Regions from separate parts of the Terrabacter sp. 2YAF2 genome, predicted to be linked through region 2. Evidence: riboswitches for the same ligand, from Rfam matches in the RefSeq annotation. Region 2 holds a riboswitch; each other region holds the start of a gene.
What was found. Region 2 has a riboswitch for S-adenosylmethionine ahead of AB4030_RS18105 (bifunctional o-acetylhomoserine/o-acetylserine sulfhydrylase). Riboswitches for the same ligand answer to the same signal wherever they lie in the genome.
Positions count from the first base shown of each region.

Region 1: linked by a shared signal. The riboswitch ahead of AB4030_RS09910 (aminotransferase class V-fold PLP-dependent enzyme) and the one ahead of AB4030_RS18105 (bifunctional o-acetylhomoserine/o-acetylserine sulfhydrylase) in region 2 are both predicted to bind S-adenosylmethionine.
Region 3: linked by a shared signal. The riboswitch ahead of metX (homoserine O-acetyltransferase MetX) and the one ahead of AB4030_RS18105 (bifunctional o-acetylhomoserine/o-acetylserine sulfhydrylase) in region 2 are both predicted to bind S-adenosylmethionine.

Region 1 is NZ_JBFRFG010000006.1:239,830-244,491, reverse strand. It holds gene AB4030_RS09915 (DNA translocase FtsK 4TM domain-containing protein) at 1-1,014, opposite strand, end outside; SAM riboswitch class IV at 1,227-1,352, shown strand; gene AB4030_RS09910 (aminotransferase class V-fold PLP-dependent enzyme) at 1,476-2,810, shown strand; gene AB4030_RS09905 (endonuclease/exonuclease/phosphatase family protein) at 2,853-3,938, opposite strand; gene AB4030_RS09900 (ribonuclease J) at 3,940-4,662, opposite strand, start outside.
Region 2 is NZ_JBFRFG010000019.1:43,206-47,867, reverse strand. It holds gene glfT1 (galactofuranosyltransferase GlfT1) at 1-86, shown strand, start outside; gene AB4030_RS18115 (WecB/TagA/CpsF family glycosyltransferase) at 65-877, opposite strand; gene AB4030_RS18110 (acyl-CoA dehydrogenase family protein) at 882-2,048, opposite strand; SAM riboswitch class IV at 2,189-2,302, shown strand; gene AB4030_RS18105 (bifunctional o-acetylhomoserine/o-acetylserine sulfhydrylase) at 2,391-3,710, shown strand; gene AB4030_RS18100 (S66 family peptidase) at 3,762-4,662, shown strand, end outside.
Region 3 is NZ_JBFRFG010000012.1:81,535-86,196, reverse strand. It holds gene AB4030_RS14390 (glycerophosphodiester phosphodiesterase) at 1-406, shown strand, start outside; gene AB4030_RS14385 (inositol monophosphatase family protein) at 382-1,242, shown strand; gene AB4030_RS14380 (DUF4192 family protein) at 1,426-2,856, shown strand; SAM riboswitch class IV at 2,943-3,057, shown strand; gene metX (homoserine O-acetyltransferase MetX) at 3,073-4,356, shown strand; gene AB4030_RS14370 (universal stress protein) at 4,464-4,662, shown strand, end outside.

The DNA.
Region 1 (4,662 bases), on a different contig from region 2:
CTTGTCGCCGCTCCTCTCGCCGCCGGGGCGCGGCGCCAGCAGGCCGGGCGGGGTCGCGCGCTTCTCGCCGGGGCGCGGCCCCGTGGCGCCCTCGTCCTCGAGGGCCTTCTGGGCTGCCTGGCGGAAGGCCTCGTCGCCGTCGCGCTCGGACAGGTCCACGGGCTTGCGGCGGGCGCGCTTGACGGCGGCCGCCGGGGCATCGTCGGCGTCGTCGTGCTGGTCGTCCTCGTGGCCCCGGTCGATGACGAGGGCCCGGAGCTGACGCATCCGGGTCGGGATCATGTTGACCGGGGTGGCCGTGACGACGAGCAGGCCGAAGAGGCCGAGCATGATGAGCAGGACGACCGCACCGTAGGTGGAGACGGCCGCGGCGAGCGGGCTCGACGCGAGGAAGCCGAGGATGCCGCCGGCGGCACGCATGCCGTCGGCGCCGTCGGGCGGGTTGGGGATGCCGTCGGCGAGGTGCGACAGGCCGCACGCGGCGAAGGTCAGCGCGATGGTGCCGACGACGACGCGGTTGGTGGCGGCGTCGTCCTGGGGGGCGCGCAGCATGCGCAGGCCGAGGGCGATCAGGACGAGCGGCACGGCATACGCCACGCGACCGAAGGTGCCGGCGAAGACCGCGTGCACGACGTCGCCGAAGGTGCCGGAGACGCCCCACCATTCGCGGGCGGCGACGACGACGGCCAGCGCGATGAGGGCGAAGCCGATGCCGTCGCGGCGGTGCTCCGGCTCGAGGTCCGCGGCGCTGTGGCCCACGCGACGCACCGCTCCCCCGGCCAGGTGCGAGACGCCCATCCACGTGTTGCGCATCGCGCCGAGCGGGAAGGGCAGGCCACCGCCCCGGGCCTTGGACGCGGCCTTGGCGGCCGGTTTGCGGGCGGCGGGCTTGCGCTGCGCGGGCCGGGTCGAGCGGGCTGCGGGCGGGCGCGACGTGGCACCGCCCGAGGACCCCTTGGCGCGTGTGGCCGCGGTGGTGCTCGAGCGCTGGCTGCTGGACGGACGTGACGCCATGGTGGCACCGTACGTCAAGGCGCTGCTGAACTCACGCGTCACACGCGCAACAGCGGTGGCCGGTCTGCGGGGTTCGACGAGAGCTTCCGTATGCCGAGTGCGTGGCTCGCGTGGGTCGCCGCCCGGCCGCGCCTCGGATGTCGTCTCAGATCGCGACATCCCGGTACCGACTGGTGGACAGACGGCTGGTGCGGCCCCTATCGTCCTTGCCAGGTCATGAGTGCCAGTGACAAGCCCCGGCTCGCTGGCCAGCAACCCTCCTCCGCGGTGGGGTGCTCCGGGTGACGACCAGGCCACCCTCGGTCCGAACGTGCGATCGAGGTCGGCAAGCGCGGACCCGCACCGGGTGGGTCCCATGACCCAGGAGCACTGGCATGTCGGTCCTGTCCTCGACCCGTCCCTCTTCCCACCCCGCCGCTCACCCGGCGTCCTCGCCCTGTGGCGGGACGTCGGCACCGGTCGTGCGCAGCCGTGCGCTGCACGTCGTGCCCGAGGCGCGCACGCTGCCCACCGTCGTCGGCGCGGGGCTGCGTGTCCCGACGCTCCACGGCGACGCGGCATACGCCAACCTCGACCACGCCGCCTCGACGCCCGCGCTCGAGACGGTCAAGGCGGCCGTCAACCGCGCGCTCGAGACCTACTCCTCCGTGCACCGCGGCGCGGGCTTCGCCTCACGGCTGACGAGCGCGTGGTACGAGCAGGCCCGCGAGGAGGTCGCGGCGTTCGTCGGCGCCCGGGAGAGCGACTCGGTCGTCTTCACCCGCTCGACGACGGACTCGTGGGCGCTGCTCAGCAAGGCGCTGCCGAGTCGCACGACGGTCTTCGTCTTCGGCACCGAGCACCACTCGACGCTGCTGCCGTGGGGGCGCTTCCGCACGGTGCGCCTCCCCGTCCCGCAGACCGTCGAGGACGCGCACCTCCTGCTCGAGGAGGCGTTGACGGACCACCCGTCGCGCCACCGCCTCGTCGTCGTCGCCGCGGCGTCCAACGTCACCGGCGAGGTGTGGCCCGTCGAGCGTCTCGCCGCCCTCGCCCACGGGCACGGTGCCCGGATCGCCGTCGACGCGGCCCAGCTGTCGGCGCACCGCACCATCGACCTCGCCGCGTGGGACGCCGACTACGTCGCGTTCTCGGGCCACAAGACGTATGCCCCCTACGGCGCGGGGGTGCTCGCCGGGCGCGCCGACTGGCTCGACGCCGGGCACCCCTACCTGCTCGGCGGTGGCGCGACCCGGTCGGTGACCGAGGACGGCACGACCTGGGCGACCGGCCCGGCGCGCCACGAGGGCGGCAGCCCCAACGTCCTCGGCGCGATCGCCCTCGCGGCGGCGTGCTCGACCATCGCCCGCCACCGCGAGGCCATCGAGGAGCACGAGTCCCGCCTGCTTGACCGGCTGCGCACCGGGCTCGACGAGGTGGCCGGTGTCGAGGTCCTCTCGATCTTCGGCGACGACAGCGACCGCGTCGGCGTCGTCGCCTTCACCGTCGAGGGCTGGGACTCCTCCCTCGTCTCGCAGGCGCTCTCCGTCGAGCACGGCATCGGCGTGCGCGACGGCAAGTTCTGCGCCCACCTGCTCGTCGACGAGCTCCTCGAGGACCCGTGGGGCGAGCGCCCGGCCACGGCCGTCCGCGCGAGCATCGGCCTCGGCAGCACCCTCGAGGGCGTCGAGCGGCTCGTCGCCGCCGTCGCCCGGCTGGTCGAGCACGGCACCGGCGCGGTGTGGACCCGCACCGGTGGCAGCTGGACGGTCGAGGGCACCGACCCGCGCGACGTCGAGGTCGCCCGTCCCTGGTGACCCCCGGCGGGTGCGGCTGGCCCCATGTCGCGCGTCGGCGCGTCAGCGCGCCGGCAGGTGGTAGCTCGCCCACACGGCCGCGTGGTCGGCCCGGTTGAACGCCACCTGGCCGGCCGCGACGACCGTCAGGCGCCGGCTCAGCAGGTGGTCGAGCTGCACGAACGGCGGCAACCGGTTGCCCGCGAAGGGCCAGGTGCGCACCCAGCCCTGACCGTCGGTGCGCTGGGCGTCGTCAAGTCCCTCCGCAAGGTCACGGAAACCGGGGTGACCGAAGCTCGCGTTGAAGTCGCCCGCCATGACGACAGGCTGGTCGCCGGCGAGGTGCTCCTTCCACGCCTGGAGAGCGCTCAGCCCCGCGCGCCACTGGGCGGTGTCGCCCTGGAGCGGCGCCGTGGGGTGCGCGGCCTTGAGCCGCACCGTGCCCTCCGGCGCCGTGACGTCGACCTCGGGCTGCACGCTCTGCGTGGCCTCGACCGCCGCGTCGGTGCCGGGGTTGCGCACCGAGAGCGGGTAGCGCGACAGGATCATCGTCCCGGTGAACGTGCTGGCCCGCGCGATCCCCTCGCGATGGGTGAAGTAGTCGCTCGCACCCTCGGCGTCGAGCCGTCGCATGATCGCGGGCGTCGCCTCCGTGACGACGAGGACGTCGACGTCGTGGAACCGCACGGCGTCCATGAGCTGCCCGGCGTTGGCGGAACCGATCCACGTGTTCGCCGACATGACCGTGAGGTCGCGGCTGGCCTTCGGGGAGGAGGTCGCCCGGAAGGCGGGCGCCGCGACCGTCGCAGCGACGACGAACGCGACGACGACAGGGATCAGCATCCGCCACCGGCGCAGCACCAGGGTCGCGACGGCGAGCAGTCCCAGGCCGACGACGACGAACGGCCCTGCCGTCTGGAGCACGACGACGAGGTATGCCGTCGAGTCGTACCAGCGCAGCGCCCCGACCGCGACGAGCACGAGCAGCAGGACCCCGATGACGACGTCGAGCCAGAGCCGACGACCCCGGCGGCCGGGGAACTCGTGCCGGCCGCCGCGCGAGGAGCCCGGCGTGTCGCCCTGTGGGGCGCGGTCCGCGCGGTGCGCGTCGGCGCGTGCGGTCCCCCCGTCGACCTCCTGCACCGTCACCTCAGGCCTGCAGCACGACCGGGATGATCATCGGGCGGCGGCGGATCTTGCCCCCGACCCAGGAGCCGACCGCGCGGCGGATGACCTGCTGGAGCTGCTGGTCGTCGCGGACCCCCTTGGCGACGGCCTCCTCGATGGCCCGCTCGACCTTGGGGATGACCTGCTGGAAGACCTCGTCGTCCTCGACGAACCCGCGGGCCGTGATCTCCGGGCCGCTCGCGATCTTGCCGGTGGCCGCGTCGAGCACGACGACACAGGTGATGAAGCCCTCGTCGCGCAGGATGCGGCGGTCCTTCAGGAGGGCCTCGTCGGCGCCGCCCACGCTGCTGCCGTCGACGTAGACGTAGCCGCACTCGACGACACCGACGACCGACGCCTGTCCGTCGACGAGGTCGACGACGACGCCGTCCTCGGCCAGCACGACGTTGTCCTCGTGGACGCCGGAGGCGATGGCGAGCTGGGCGTTGGCGTACATGTGCCGCCACTCGCCGTGGACCGGGAGCACGTTGCGCGGCTTGACGATGTTGTAGCAGTAGAGCAGCTCGCCGGCGCTGGCGTGGCCAGAGACGTGCACCTTGGCGTTGCCCTTGTGCACGACGGTGGCGCCGAGGCGCATCAGGCCGTTGATGATGCGGTAGACGGCGTTCTCGTTGCCGGGGATGAGGCTGCTCGCCAGCAGCACCGTGTCGCCGGGGCCGACGTCGATGCGGTGCTCGCGGTTGGC
Region 2 (4,662 bases):
AGTGGCGTGAGTGGCGCGACCTCATGCGCGACGGGCGCCACGAACGGTTCGAGCGGTTCGAGCGCTACGACGCCCGGTCGGAGTGACCGCCGCGGCGTGACGCGAGGCGCTGGCGCACCAGCACCGCGCCCAGCTGCACCGGCTCGACGAAGACGCGCCGGGCGTTGCGGCTCGGGTTCGCCGCGAGCCGGTAGAGCCATTCCAGACCGGCACGCCCCACCCAGCGCGGGGTGTGCACCTGCTCGCCGGACACGTAGTCGATGCAGCCGCCGACGTTGGCGATGACGCCGTGGGTCATCTGGCCCTGGTGCTCCTCGATCCACCGCTCCTGGGCCCCCATGCCCATGCCGACGAGCACGAGGTCGGCCTGGGGCAGCGCCCGCTCGATCGTCGTGGCCGGGCCGGCATCCTGCTGTGCCCGGTCGTAGCCGTCGAAGGCGATCCACCGCACGGCGGGCGCCCGCTCGGCCACGACCGACGCGGCGCGGGCGCTCGACTCCGGCGAGGCGCCCACGGCGAGCACCGTGAGGCTCGGGTTGCGCTCGAGGATCCGGAAGAGCCAGTCGCTGCTGCCCACCCGGTAGGAGGCGTCGAGCGTGGGGTCGGCCGTGCGCAGCGCACGCCAGACCGGCCAGCCGTCGGCCAGCACGACGTCGGCGCCGTCGGTGTAACGACGGAACGCCGGGTCGGTGAGGTAGAGGTGCACACCGTGGAGGTTGAGGTTGCCGAGGCGTACGGCCGGGACCGGACCGGACAGGACCAGGTCGACGACCGCCTGCTCCGACATCGGCGTCGCCGTGGTGCACAGGTAGGGCACCTCGACCCGGGGCGGGATGCCGAGCGAAGCGCGCGCGGCATCATCGGGACCGGACGACACCGCGTCAGCCCTTGAGCAGCTGGCGGGCCATGACGATGCGCTGGACCTGGTTGGTGCCCTCGTAGATCTGGGTGATCTTCGCGTCGCGCATCATCCGCTCGAGCGGGAAGTCCGTCGTGTAGCCGGCTCCCCCGAGCAGCTGGACGGCATCCGTCGTGATCTTCATCGCCACGTCCGAGGCGTAGCACTTGGCGGCCGCCCCGAAGAAGGTGAGGTCCTTGTCGCCGCGCTCGGACTTCGCGGCCGCGACGTAGACCATCTGGCGCGCGGCCTCGAGCTCCATCGCCATATCGGCGAGCATGAACTGGATGCCCTGGAAGTCGGCGATGCGCTTGCCGAACTGCTTGCGCTCCCTGACGTAGGCGACGGCCTGGTCGAGCGCGCCCTGCGCGATCCCGACGGCCTGGGCGCCGATGGTGACCCGCGTGTGGTCGAGCGTGCGCAGTGCGATCTTCAGCCCGTCACCCACCTGCCCGACGACACGGTCCCCCGGGATGCGCACGTTGTCGAAGTGCAGCTCGCGTGTCGGGCTGCCCTTGATGCCGAGCTTGCGTTCCTTCTCACCGAAGGTGAAGCCCTCGTCGGACTTCTCCAGGACGAAGGCCGTGACGTTGCCGCCGCGGGGGCCGTCGGGGTCGGTCACCGCGAGGACGGTGTAGTACTCGGACACACCGGCGTTGGTGATCCACGACTTGTGGCCGTTGACGACCCAGCCGTCGCCGTCCTGACGCGCCCGGCACCTCATCGCCGCGGTGTCGGAGCCCGCCTCGCGCTCGGACAGGCCGTAGGAGAACGTCGTGCGGCCCTGGGCGAGCGGCGGGAGGTAGCGGCACTTGACGTCGTCGCTGGCGGCGAGGATGAGCGGGAGCGAGCCGAGCTTGTTGACGGCCGGGATGAGCGAGGCGGACGCGTCGACCCGGGCCACCTCCTCGATGACGATGCACGTCGCGAGGGCGTCGGCACCGACGCCGTCGTACTCCTCGGGCACGTGGGGTGCGAAGAAGTCGGAGGCGACGAGCGCGTCGTGCGCCTCCTGCGGGTAGCGCGCCTCCGCGTCGACGGCGGCGGCATACGGGGCGATCTTGTCCTCGGCGACCGCGCGGACGGCCTCCCTCAGGGCCTCGTGGTCCTCGCTCGTCCGGAACAGGTCGAAGTCGGCATTCGTGCTCACGCAGGGATCCTACTCGTGGGTTCGATTAGTAGGACGTCCTCGTGATCGACGCCACGGCCACCGGGTGCCGGACGTGGCGCGCGTCCACGATGAGGACGGCGACTCCTCTCGGTGGCGGACGCATACGTAGACTCCCAGCAGGTCATGAGTGTCAGCGACAAGCCCCGGCTCGCTGGCCGGCAACCCTCCAACCGCGGTGGGGTGCCCCGGGTGAGGACCTGGCCACGGACACTCGTCCGCGGCAAGCGCGGAGAGCCTCTCTCCCGCACCGATCCGTCGGTGCGCCGGGCACACAACGGTTGTCGTGGACCGGCCAGCGACATGGCACGAGGAGAACGACCGATGAGCGAGACCCCCAGCTGGTCCTTCGAGACCAAGCAGATCCATGCCGGACAGACCCCCGACACGGCCACCGGAGCGCGCGCCGTGCCGATCTACCAGACCACGAGCTACGTGTTCAACGACACCGACCACGCAGCAAACCTGTTCGGGCTCAAGGAGTTCGGCAACATCTACACGCGCATCATGAACCCCACCGCCGACGTGGTCGAGCAGCGCGTCGCCGCTCTCGAGGGTGGTGTGGGCGCCCTGCTCGTGGCCTCGGGGCAGTCGGCGACCACGCTCGCCCTGCTCAACATCGCCGAGGCCGGCGACCACATCGTGGCCTCCCCCAGCCTCTACGGCGGCACCGCGAACCTGCTGCAGTTCACCTTCCCCCGGCTCGGCGTCGAGGTGACCTTCGTCGAGGACCCCACCTCGCTCGACTCCTGGCGGGCAGCCGTGCGGCCCAACACCAAGGTCTTCTTCGGGGAGACCATCGCCAACCCGAAGGCAGAGGTCCTCGACATCGAGGGCGTCGCCGCCCTCGCGCACGAGCACGGCGTGCCGCTCGTCGTCGACAACACCATCGCCACGCCCTACGTCATCCGCCCGTTCGAGTGGGGCGCCGACGTCGTCGTGCACTCGGCCACGAAGTACCTCGGCGGCCACGGCACGTCCATCGCCGGCCTCATCGTCGACGCCGGCAGCTTCGACTTCGCCGCCGACCCCGAGAAGTTCCCCGCCTACAACACCCCGGACGAGAGCTACCACGGTCTCGTCTACGCCCGCGACCTCGGCGTCGGCAGCCCGCTCGGGGCCAACCTCGCCTACATCCTCAAGGCGCGGGTGCAGCTGCTCCGGGACCTCGGCCCGGCGGCGGCCCCCTTCAACGCCTTCCTCATCACCCAGGGGCTCGAGACCCTCTCGCTGCGCATCGACCGGCACCTCGAGAACGCGGCGAAGGTCGCGGCCCACCTGCAGGGCCACGACCAGGTCGAGCGGGTGGTCTGGGCGTCCCTGCCCGAGAGCCCGTCGTACGCGCTGGCGCAGAAGTACGCGCCGCGTGGCGCTGGCGCGGTGCTCTCCTTCGAGATCGAGGGCGGCCTCGAGGCGGGCAAGAAGTTCGTCGAGGCGCTGACGCTGCACAGCCACGTCGCCAACATCGGTGACGTGCGCTCGCTCGTCATCCACCCCGCCTCGACGACGCACTCGCAAGGTGGTGACGACGCCCGCCTGGCCGCCGGGGTCACGCCCGGGCTGGTGCGCCTGTCGGTCGGGCTGGAGCACATCGACGACATCGTCGCCGACCTCGAGCAGGGCTTCGCCGCCGCGAAGGCCTGACCGCCCGAAACCGGGGTGAAGCGGGTCGGCAGGGCTGGCACGATGGCGGCCATGCCGATCCGCTACCCCGCCCCGCTCCGTCCCGGTGACCGGATTGGCGTGACCTCGCCGAGCTCCGGTGTCTCCGACGAGCTCTGGGGCCGGTTCACGTATGCCGTCGAGTGCCTCCGCGACCGCGGCTTCGACGTGGTGGTTGGCGAGCTCAACCACGCCCCCTCGCACGTCAGCGGTCCCCGCGAGGCCCGCGCGGCGGAGCTCATGGCGATGCTGCTCGACCCGACGATCCGGGCCGTCGTCCCGCCGTGGGGCGGCGAGACCGGCATCGACCTGCTCGACCTCCTCGACCTCGAGGCGGTGGCCGACGCGGAGCCGACGTGGTGCGTGGGCTTCTCCGACACCTCGACCTGGCTCACCCCGCTCACGCTGGCCACCGGCATCGCGACGATCCACGGGCAGAACCTCATGGACACCCCGTATGCCCTGCCGGACGGCATACGCCACTGGGTCGAGGTCGCGAGCGCGAGCCCGGGCGACGAGCTCGAGCAGCGCTCCCCCGGCCGCTTCAGGTCGGACGGCGGCTGGGACGACTACGCCGGAAACCCCACCGTCAGGGCCATGACCCTCGACAGCCCGGGGACGTGGGTCCGCATCGACCCGGGGCACGAGGGCGAGCCGACGACCGTGTCGGGGCGACTCATCGGCGGCTGCGTCGAGACGATCGGGTTCACGGCCGGGAGCCGTTTCGGTGGGGTGGCGGACTTCGCCGAGGCCCACGCGCCGGAGGGACTGCTGCACTACCTCGACATCTGCGAGTGGAACTCCTACGACATCTGCCGGGCCCTGCACGGAATGCGGCTGGCCGGATGGTTCGACCAGGCGAACGGCATCCTCGTCAGCCGCACCCACGCCCCGGGCCGCCCCGGCTTCTCGCAGCACGACGCGGTGCGGGACG
Region 3 (4,662 bases), on a different contig from region 2:
GGCCTCGGCTGCCCTCTCGACGGTGGCGCGGGCCGCGTCAGCGGGTGAGGTGCGGCCGAGCCAGGTCGTCTGGTGCGGGCACGTCGACGCCCTCCGCGCCGTGCGCCTAGCCGATCCGAACGCCCGGATCTTCCTCTCGTGGGGCGAGCAGCTTCGAGACGGGCTGCCCTCCGACGAGCTCGTGGACGAGTTGCGGCCCGAGGCGTTCAACCCGCACTGGGAGGCCTTGGGCGGCCCGGTCCGCGACTGGGCGTCCGACCACGGGCTGGCGCTGTGCTGCTGGACGGTCGATGACCGCGACACCATCGCGACGGTGCTGCAGGAGGGGGCCGACGCGGTGATCAGCAACGAGGTCGACCTCGTCGTGCAGGAGGTGGCCCGGTGGAACCAGACGCTGGCGCGGTGAGCGCAGCGGCTGCCGCGGCGGCATACGGCATCGACATGGAGCACGCGCTCGAGGTGGCTGTGGAGTGCGCCGAGCTCGCGGCGCACGTGATGCGCGACGTGCCACGGGGGGTCGTGCGCACGAAGGCGCACCCCGCTGACGTCGTCACCGACATCGACGTGGCCACGGAGGAGGCGGTGCGGGCGCTGCTGGCGCAGGCGTTTCCCGACCACGTTGTCGTGGGGGAGGAGCTCGGGGGGAGCACCGACCTCGACGGCGGCGGCCCTACCTGGTGGTGCGACCCCGTCGACGGCACGACCAACCTGGCGTCGGGACTGCCGTGGACCTCCTTCTCCCTCGCGCTCTCGGTGGGTCGCGTTCCGCTCGTGGGCGTCGTCGGCGATCCCTGGCGTCATGAGGTGCTGACGGCCCGGGCAGACGGAGGGGCGCACCGGCGCCTGCCCGACGGCAGTGTCGTGGCAGTGCGGGCCTCACCCGTGACGACTCCGGAGGGGCAGGTGGTTCTCACCGAATGGGCGTCGTACGTGCCGTGGCCCGGGATGCTCGAGCTGCTCGAGGGACTGGCCGGGCAGCACTGCACGAGCCGCGTGATGGGCTCGGGGACGCTGGCCATCGCGTCGGTGGGTGCCGGCCGGGCGGCCGGTGCGGTGATCGGGGAGTTCCAACCGGAGGACCACCTCGCGGCGCTCCTGCTGTCGGCGGAAGCCGGCGCCGTGGTTCGCGACGTCGCCGGTCGGGAGACTCGGTGGCCGGTGCCGGGGCCCTTCTCCGTTGCTGCCCCGGGGGTGGATGCCGCCCTGGGTGGCCTCCTTCGCCCACGACCTCGCCTGCCCTGACCGGAGGGGACCGGCCCAGGGTGGTTGTGGTCACCCCGGACTGCGTGAGCGAGGGCACGTTGACGTCAGGATGCGGTGAACCCTCGCGGCGCTCGATCCACACCTCCTCGGCGTGACAGGCGCTCGTCCACAGGCCAGCCGACGGGCCTGTCCCCGGCGGAAGGCGGGGGCGAGGCTCGGTGCATGCCGAAGATCTCACTGTCCGGGCCGGCCGAGCTGCTGACCATCATCCCCTTCCACCTGGGCTTCCAGCCGGCACGCAGCGTCGTCGTGGTCTGCTTCCACGGCAAACGACTCGGACTGGTGGCCCGCCTCGATCTCGTCGACGCGCAGTTGGCCGAGGAGGCAGCTGAGCAGACCGTGCCGACCCTGCTCCAGGGGGCGCCTTCGTCCGTGGCCCTCGTGGGCTTCGAGGACATGCCCGACGAGTCCCTTCCCCTGCTCGAGGCCATCGCCGACAGCATCTCCGCCGATCGAGTCATGGTCCGGGAGCGCCTCGTCGTCCGCGACGGCCGTTGGCGTTCCGTCGGGTGCGACTGCTGCCCCGACGAGGGCTGGCTCCTGCCCGAGCAGGCCGACGTGCCTGCCGTTGCGAGCTACGTGGCACTCGGGCACGCGGTGCTCCCGGACCGCGACGAGCTGGCCCGACTCGTCGAGCCGCTCGCACCGTCCGAGCCCCGGCACGACCTGGCCCTGGCGGCCATCGAGGACTGGCAGCGCCGCTACCGGGCCGCTGGAGGGTCGGTGAGCGACCTGCCGGGCCCAGCCGGCAGGCGCCGTCGGTTCCCGCGGCGCGCGAGCTCTGCGAGCACCGGGCTCGGAGTGCTGGAGGGCGGCGACCCGTCCGCGCGCCAGTTCCTCGTCAACGACTCACTGGTCGCTTGGGGTGGGGTGCTGAACGGTGACATCGAGGGCTACGGCATCGAGCACTGGCTGCCGTCCCTCGTGGGGCCGCTCCGCGACGTCGAGGTCCGGGACGCCCTCATCGGATGGCTGTGCCCGGGCACGGTGCCGCTCGACACGTTCCCTGACGACCTCGTCGTCATGCTGGACGTGCTTCTCGGTCCGGAGCTGCGACTCGCCCCGACGGCCGGCGACGCAGGACTCGATTCAGCGCGTGACTCGGCCTGGGGCCAAGCAGGCGACGTCACGGGCGACGGCGGCGGGACGGGTGGCGACGTCGCGTCGCGGCTCACCGCTTCGGATCGCGAGGCGCTGCGGGCCCTCCACGAGCTGCTCGACCTCGGGTCGGCGCCTGCGCCCGGCGGCGTCCCGGGAGTGGAGTCCGACGCCCCGGCGGGTGACGCCGCCGACCGGCCCGCCGGCCCCGACGGAGTCCGCGGACGCGAGACCGGTGAGAGCTGGGAGGACTGGGACGAGGCCACGTTGCCGCGCCTGGTGCTCGGACGCCTCGAGCCCGTGTGCCGACTCACCCCGGCTGTGCACGCAGCACCGCTGCTCTCGGTCGTCGCGGCGCTCGCGTGGTGGTGTGGCGACGGGGCGCGGGCCGGAGTGGCGGTCGACCATGCGCTCGACCTCGAGCCCGACCACCGGCTGAGCCGACTGGTGCGCCGGTCGCTCGACCACGGCCTCCGGCCGTCCCGCTGCGCGTGACCCCTCGGCGCACCCGGCCCGCGGGGGCGTCCATGTCGTGGACCGGCCGATCTCCTCCGGGGGGCGTCTCGCGTATGGTTTGACCAGGTCACGAGTACCAGCGACAAGCCCCGGCTCGCTGGTCGGCAACCCTCCTACGCGGTGGGGTGCCCCGGGTGAGGACCTGGCCGCGCTCGTCCCGGGTGCGTGCAAGCGCGAGGACCGAGGAGTACCCCGATGACCGTCACCCACCGGAAGCCGAGCTCGCGTCGTCCCGCGCGGCACGCTGCCGCTGGCACTGCGCCGTCCGAGGGCGTCGCCCCGCCGTCGTCCGGTCACGCAACGGCTGGGCCGAGGACGGCGGACCGGGGCGACGAGACCACGGTGCCTGCACGGCGCGAACCGGACGGTGCCTGGCGCGACGGCGATCCCGTGGGTGCGCGGCAGTTCGTCCACATCGGTGACGTGGAGCTCGAGCGCGGAGGTGTGCTGCCAGACGTCCGCATCGCCTACGAGACGTGGGGCCGGCTCAACGACGCGGGCGACAACGTCGTGCTCGTCGAGCACGCGCTGACCGGCGACAGCCACGTCGTCGGTGAGGCGGGGCCGGGGCACCCATCACCCGGATGGTGGAACTCCCTGGTCGCCGAGGGCGGCCCGGTCGACCCCGACGAGTGGTTCGTCATCGCCTCCAACGTCCTCGGCGGCTGCCAGGGCAGCACCGGCCCGTCGACTCCCGCCCCGGACGGCCAACCCTGGGGGAGTCGGTTCCCCTACGTCACCGTCCGTGACCAGGTCACAGCCGAGCGTCTGCTCCTCGACCACCTGGGCATCCGCCGGGTCGCTGCCGTCGTGGGCGGCTCGATGGGCGGCATGCGAGCGATCGAGTGGGCGGTCACGCATCCTGACGACGTCGACCGGTGCATCGTCCTCGCCTCGACCGCCCGCGCCACCGCCGACCAGATCGCCTGGTGCCAGCCGCAGCTGCTGGCCATCCGTCACGATCCCGACTTCGCGGGCGGGGACTACTACTCGAGCGACCGCCGCCCGGACACCGGCCTGGGTCTCGCGCGTCGCATCGCCCACATCACCTACCGCACGGAGTCCGAGCTCGACGAGCGCTTCGGGCGCTCCGCCCAGCTCGGCGAGGACCCGTTGCGCGCCGGTGACCGAGGTCGCTTTGCCGTCGAGTCCTACCTCGACCACCACGCCGGCAAGCTGGCGCGACGTTTCGACGCGAACTCCTATGTCGTCCTGACCGAGGCGATGAACTCCCACGACGTGGGCCGGGACCGGGGCGGTCTGCCGGCAGCCCTGGGCCGCGTCAGCGCCGACTGCACCATCGTGTCGGTCGACACCGACCGCCTCTACCCACCGCGCCTCTCGGACGAGCTGCACGCCGCCCTGCCCTTCTCCGAGCGTGCGCACATCGTCTCCGACTTCGGCCACGACGGATTCCTCATCGAGGAGGAGCAGGTGGGCCGGATCATCCGAGGCGCGCTGGACCGCCGCCGCGGCTGAACCCGGCTGGGCACGTCTGCGCGGTGCGCGCGGGACGCACCGGACGTGCCTCGATATCGGGTACGGTGCGAGCACTGGTTGTTTCCGTCCCAAGGAGGTCCGGGAAAGTGGCCATCGTCGTTGGTTATGTCGCCACCAAAGAAGGTCGCGCGGCGCTCAAGCGAGCCGCCGAGGAATGCGTCCTGCGCGGTGCGAAGCTCGTCGTCATCAGCTCCCACCGTGGAGGCAAGGACTTTGACGCGGACGAGGCCAGGGAGTTCGAGAGCGAGCTTGCCCGCGTGCAGGCGATCCTCGAGGAGAAGGGGC